Regions from separate parts of the Priestia sp. TSO9 genome, predicted to be linked through region 2. Evidence: riboswitches for the same ligand, from Rfam matches in the RefSeq annotation. Region 2 holds a riboswitch; the other holds the start of a gene.
The links. Region 2 has a riboswitch for cobalamin ahead of LJC66_RS01495 (HoxN/HupN/NixA family nickel/cobalt transporter). Riboswitches for the same ligand answer to the same signal wherever they lie in the genome.
Positions count from the first base shown of each region.

Region 1: linked by a shared signal. The riboswitch ahead of nikA (nickel ABC transporter substrate-binding protein) and the one ahead of LJC66_RS01495 (HoxN/HupN/NixA family nickel/cobalt transporter) in region 2 are both predicted to bind cobalamin.

Region 1 covers NZ_JAJEKD010000008.1:34,531-37,949, forward strand. The annotation lists gene LJC66_RS02360 (tautomerase family protein) at 1-196, shown strand, start outside; gene ftsZ (cell division protein FtsZ) at 556-1,560, shown strand; cobalamin riboswitch at 1,563-1,752, shown strand; gene nikA (nickel ABC transporter substrate-binding protein) at 1,896-3,419, shown strand, end outside.
Region 2 covers NZ_JAJEKD010000006.1:60,900-64,318, reverse strand. The annotation lists gene LJC66_RS01500 (M20 family metallopeptidase) at 1-459, opposite strand, end outside; gene LJC66_RS01495 (HoxN/HupN/NixA family nickel/cobalt transporter) at 689-1,486, opposite strand; cobalamin riboswitch at 1,620-1,802, opposite strand; gene LJC66_RS01490 (organic hydroperoxide resistance protein) at 1,908-2,327, opposite strand; gene LJC66_RS01485 (undecaprenyl-diphosphatase) at 2,480-3,073, opposite strand; gene LJC66_RS01480 (ABC transporter ATP-binding protein) at 3,220-3,419, opposite strand, start outside.

The DNA of each region.
Region 1 (3,419 bases), on a different contig from region 2:
TTTGGTTATTATAAGTGTAACGAGTAAACAGCGAACAGAAGAGCAAAAGCAAGCTCTTTACAGATTAATTGTAAAAGAGCTTGGAGAGAGCTGCGGCATTCAGCCAAACGACATTATGATTTCGATTGTTGAAAACGGTAATGCTGACTGGAGCTTTGGCATGGGAGAGGCTCAATTCTTAACTGGGAAATTATAAAACGGTTTATTATCTAGAGAAGCCCTTATTTCTAAGGGCTTTTTCTCATTTTGTCTATAAAAATATTATTCTCTTAGTCACATCTTACTCAAAATTAAATACAGACATCTGTCAAATGAATGATACAATAAGCTTATATGCCATTTTGAGTGGAAAAACCATAAAAGAGTTCGGCGTACTAATTTTAGAACAACAATAAATTTACATAAAGATGTAAAGATTTAAAGGTTAAAAGAGAAGTGTATAAAATCTGTAAAACAAAAGAACAGTTACGCGTTAAACATAGGAGTAAAAGGTTCTTCACGTGTTTTTTCGGATAATAAGAGAAAGTAATTTTGATCATTGAGGAGGAACTTAGAATGTTTGGATTTGATGCAGATGTATCGCCGTTAGTGCGAATTAAAGTAATTGGGGTTGGCGGTGGAGGAAATAACACCGTTAACCGTATGATTGAACACGGTGTCCAAGGAGTAGAATTTATCGCCGTTAATACGGATGCTCAGGCGCTTAACTTATCTAAAGCAGATGTGAAAATGCAGATTGGTGCGGCCTTAACGCGAGGATTAGGTGCAGGAGCTAATCCAGAAGTAGGAAGAGAAGCAGCCGAAGAAAGCAGAGAACAAATTCAAGAAGTACTGCAAGGCGCAGACATGGTATTCGTAACAGCTGGCATGGGCGGAGGAACCGGTACTGGAGCAGCTCCGGTTATTGCCCAAATTGCCCGTGAACTAAATGCTTTAACAATTGGAGTAGTCACTCGCCCGTTCAAGTTTGAAGGAAATAAACGTACGAAGCAAGCAGTAGGGGGTATTACTGCGATGAATGAATCGGTAGATACCCTTATTGTGATTCCAAACGACCGCTTGCTTGAAATTGTCGATAAAAAGACGCCTATGCTTGAAGCATTCCGTGAAGCAGATAATGTTCTTCGCCAAGGTATTCAAGGTATTTCAGATTTAATCGCTGTTCCGGGGCTGATTAACCTTGACTTTGCTGATGTAAAAACAATCATGTCTAATCAAGGATTTGCGCTTATGGGTATCGGACGAGCTTCCGGATCAGACCGGGCAATTGAAGCAGCAAAAAAAGCCATTTCTAGTCCGCTGCTAGATGCATCGATTGATGGAGCAAGAGGCGTGCTGTTGAACATTACGAGCGGCAGCAGCTTGAGTCTTTACGAAGTACAGGAAGCAGCAGATATTGTCACGTCTGCTTCTGATCAGGACTTAAATATGATTTTTGGATCTGTGATTAATGAAGATTTAAAGGACGAAATGATGGTAACCGTTATTGCCACTGGATTTGATGATGAAGATGTTTCACCATCAGCTTCTACTTCTAGAGTTTCAAGAGCACGCTACTAAATTAAATAACCAGCTTTTATGGTGGCAATTGTTTTTCAATTGCCTTAAAAGGGAATCCGGTGCAAATCCGGAGCGGTCCCGCCACTGTAACAAGGAGCCTTATGTCAAAAAGCCACTGTCTATTTAGAGACGGGAAGGCGGTATAAGGCAATGACTTGAAGCCAGGAGACCTGCCATAAATCTCAGCACACAATAACCTACGAGGATAGGGAGGTGTTTTGGCAGAATCAAAAATAAGATAAACAAGGGATACGTTTATCTGAATTTGTTGTGAAGACAAGCACTTCTTTTTAGAAGTGCTTTTTTTTGTATTAAAATAGAAGGTGGGAAAATCAATGATAAATAATAAAAAGCTCGTATCTATGATATTTCTTGTGTTACTTTGCCTCACTGCTTGCGCTCCTAATGAAGAGAGCATAAGTATAAAAGAAAGAAAGAAAACGGATAAAAGTGTGACGTTTTTATTTAATTTTACATCTGCAACGCTTGATCCTCATACCGACGATAATTATACAGCAGTTCGTGCGGGAGTAGGGGAGACGCTTGTTAAAATCAGCGACGATTTAAAAATAAAGCCTTGGCTTGCTGAAAAGTGGGAAACGAAAGATAACGGCCTTACATGGACATTTATGATAAGAAAGAACATCACGTTTCAAAATGGAAAAGCGCTGGATGCAAATGCTGTTAAGTCTTCTCTTCAAAGAACGATAGATCAAAGTTATGCGATGAAAAACACTTTAAATATTAAAGAAATGAAATCGAACGGTCATGCGCTGACAATTACATTAAAAGAACCAATGCCTAAATTCCCTTCTGAGTTAGTGCATCCAAACACAGCTATTATAGATGTTGATGTTTCTAATATAGCTAAGAAGCCCATTGGTACAGGTCCATTTCACGTTTTGACTTTCGATCAAGGAAATCAAGTGAAGTTAGAAAGATATGAACATTATTGGAATGGAAAAGTGAAATTGAAAAATGCGATCTTTGCATTTAACGAAGATGCAAATGCGCGAGTTGCAGCTCTTCAGTCCGGGACAGCCGATATTATTTATCGGCCGCCTTTAGAAAGCTTGAGCACTTTACAAGCGAATTCGTCTTTCAAAGTAAGCGGAGTACCTAGTGTGCGTACTCATTTATTGCTTTATAACCAAACCAATGACGCATTAAAAGACGAAAATGTAAGAAAAGCTATCGATACCTTATTGAACCGAAAAGAAATTGTCAGCAGCATAATGAACAATCAAGCGGCAGCGGCTCGAGGTCCATTTTTATCTCAATTTCCTTTTGCTGATAATACTGCTAACGAGCAAAGAGGTATGACATCTGCTAAAAAATATTTAGAGAAAGCAGGCTATCAAATCAAAAATGACAAAGCAATCAAAAATGGAAAGCCACTATCGCTCTCTCTTGTCACATACAGCTCTCTGCCAGAACTGCCTTTAATTGCTCAGCTTATACAGTCTAATGCCAAAGAGTTAGGAATTTCTATTAAAATTCACCTAGTTGAAGATAGCGATGAATATGTAATGGCAAAAGATGATTGGGATTTAGCATTGTACAGCCTTATCACAGCACCTAGAGGGGATGCCAGCTATTATTTAAGCACGAACTATTTGCCGGGCGGTGGTTTAAATGCCAGTCGAATTAATGACGATACGCTAACAAAAATGATAGAACAGTTAAATTCAACCGTAGATGACGCAAAACGAAATCAGCTAGCCAAGCAAGCAACCGCTTTGATTAATAGAAAAATGCTGACATCATCGATTGTACATCCAAACATTGTTGTTGCTTATAATCAACAAGTGAAAAATTGGACAACAAATCCCAGTGAGTATTATATGCTGACTCAGCAT
Region 2 (3,419 bases):
CGAATTGCAGAAAAACACAATTTTTTTATCCAGCGATAAGCCAAGCTCTTGAATCGCTTTAATCGCCCATATAGATTGTATAATGCCGCCTTTCATGTCTAAAATTCCCGGACCATACAGCTTGTTTCCCTCTGTTCTTAGACTCAGCCTTCCCTTTTCCCATACCGTGTCAAAATGACCGATAATTAAAAGCTGCTTTTCTCCTTCTCCAATGGTAAATTTCAAGTGGTTTCCTACTTCTTTTTCTTCTATGATTTCGTATCCTACCCCTAACCGCTTTTGAAACAGCTGCGTTAAATACTTTCCACACTGATCTACTAACTCTTTACTGTAGGACGGTGACTCTTTTTTCACAAATCCAACTAAATCTTCAAGCATCTCTTGTTCGTGTTCTTTTAAATAACTAAACACGCTTTGTTCTACCATTACCTGACTCAAATCAATTCCTCCTCCAAACAACCCCTGCTGCTTGCATTAAATGCTTTTATTTATCGTACGTATAACTATGTTCTACGTTTCACATAACGACCTTAAATTATCCTTAATTATAATGGTTTTCAGACAATTTTCCATCCTTTAAATACAGATAATACTTTAACTTATTCATAACCGACCGAAAATAGCCATAAACTTCAACAAATTCATACAAAAAAGCTTCAATCTTCAACAGATTAAAGCTTTCGTTTGACTAATTGACATTTATTTTAATATTTTTCCCTTTTGACTTCACACTCACAAAAACAAACATAGACACTAAAAAAATAAACAGAATAACGCCAACCATTTCAAAGTTTACTTCGGCCCATGGGTTAAAGAAAGTGAATGCTAAATAGAACGACACACCATACGCGAGGACAACAATAACCCAGCCCATCAAGCGGGAAGCAGATTGTCCAAATTTACTCGATTCATTCACCATTTTATGTACAATCATCGAATCGATTGTATCTGTAAGCATCATGCCAAACATAAACACTAGTCCTAACAAAAGTGGCGTATACTTGCCTGCGTTCCCTACAGCTAGAGACCACACGGCCGTTTGACTGACCGTTTCAGCTGCTAAAGCGAACAATGCTCCTACAAGAATAATTAAAAAAGGATTCGTTGTTCCTTTTGCGATTTTCGGAATAAACTTCCCTTTTAATCCGCTCAGCTGAAACTCTTCTTCTTTATTTTTAGTTCGAAGCAAATGATATGTGTTTAATGTCCCAATCAGAAAGAGAGAGATAATGGATACCCAAGATGCAAAATGATCGAAATATGATGGAAACGTAAAATTCTTCATCACCACGCCCAGCACCCCGGCCGTGACGGCCACCATTCCTCCGTGACCTAGTGAAAACAGCGTTCCGACCCACGGGGCAAAACGGCTGCCCATTCGCCAATTATATCGGGTCTGGCCATCAATAAAAGCTAAGTGATCTGCATCCAATCCGTGCCTGATTCCTAATAAAAAGACAAGTAAAAAAACTGATAAACCTTCCATTTCCTACACTCCTTTTTTTAAAATAAAACGTAAAAAAGCCTCAATTCTATAGAAATTGAGGATGTGTCGGCATATGAAAATAAACAGCAATTGCTCACTGCGTACCTTGATACACCGCCTCTTTCCTAGAAGAGTCAAGTGTACAGAATAGGTAGGTCTCCTGGCTTGAGATCATCATTTTCTACCGCCTTCCCCATTTTGAGTGACGATAAGATAGAAAACTCCCTGCTTACAGTGGCTGGACCGCTCGAGATTTGCACTCGATTCCCTGTTACCTCTTACGCTATGTAAGAGCACCTAAACTGTGCGAACGATTCATTTTCTTCCTCATTATACTAGTACAGCTTACAAATGAATAGAAAAAATTCAAATAAAAAAGCCCTGCTAAGCTTTACATGCTTAGCAGGGCTTTTTAAAGCAATTAAACTACTTCTACCGTTACCTCTACATTACCGCTGATTGCTTTTGAATACGGGCAGTATGAGTGAGCTAGGTCTACATATTTTTTCGCTGTTTCTAAATCTAAGCCTTCGATATGAGCTTCAAGCGCTACTCCAATTTTCACTCCTTGATCAGCTTTATCAGGAAGCAGCTGAACAGTAGCTTTTACTTCACTGCTTTTGATTTCTACGTTATGTTTTGTCAACATAAATTCTAACGCGCTGTTGAAACAAGCGCTGTATCCAGCTGCAAACAGCTGCTCTGGGTTTGTTGCTGTTGTTGCTTCTCCACCAAGCGCTGGAGGTGTTGCAACGTCTAAGTTAAAGATGTTATCTAAAGAGTGAACTTCTCCTGTTCTTCCACCTGTGTTAACGACTGTTGTTTCATATAAAGCTTTCATGTATAAACCTCTCCTCTTTTTCATTAATTTTATTAAAAGTTTTTCATTTATCGTTTCTGTAATTTAATTTTACACAATTTAATTTTAAAAAACAAGTATTAAATACATTAAAAATTTCCCAATAAAAAAAGCCGCGTATTTGCGACTTTTTCTTAATAATATTGAGACTGTTCGTCATAAGCTGATTTTCGAAAAATAGACAAGTCGGTAATAGCCCTCATCAGTTTCATATTAAAAATAACATAATGAATAAACAGCGCCAGCACGCAGCCTAAAATGGCTCCTGTTAACACATCGAATGGATAATGAACGCCAACCCATACGCGTGAAAAGGCAATGAGTACGCCCATGACAACCCACATGCGCCCTGAACGTTTGAAATGCAGCCAAATGGTAAAAGTGATAACTAATGCAGATGTAGCATGATCGCTTGGAAATGAAGAATTTGCGGCGTGATCAATAAGCTGATTCACGTGGTGAGAGATAAACGGACGATCTCGATAAGCAAATAAACTAATCACTTTATTGATAATGACTCCTGTGGCACAAGCACACAAAGCTTGAAATGCTACAACACGGCTGCCGTTTTTATTAATAAGTAAAAACAAGCCGAGTAAAACGATAAGTACATACTGGGCATAATCTGCAAAGAATACCATCAGCGAATCTAGAGGTTTTACGTGTGAGGCATACTGATTCACCGCGTGGAAGATAGTATAATCTACTGAATTGATAGCTGATAACATAATCGAAATCCTTTCTTATTTTTAAATGTCATTAGCTATCTTATCAGTTTCTTGAGAAAATGAACATGTTTTTGTCAGAAGCTTCCTAACTGGTATTTATAAATAATGTATTCAGGCTTAGTAGTAAACCAAAGGCCTTTCGCCCATTAACTCACCTGTGAGTGATCCACAATATTTTTTTGCAAAAAGATTTCTTCTAAAGAAGGTTCTTCGACGTGAACTTGATAAATGTCGATGCCGCATTGAATCAATTCGCGAATAATAAGAGGAATATTTCTTTCTTTTTGAAGCATCACTTTTGTGTACATGTGATGGTATTCAACTTCGGGACTCAACGTACGGAAAA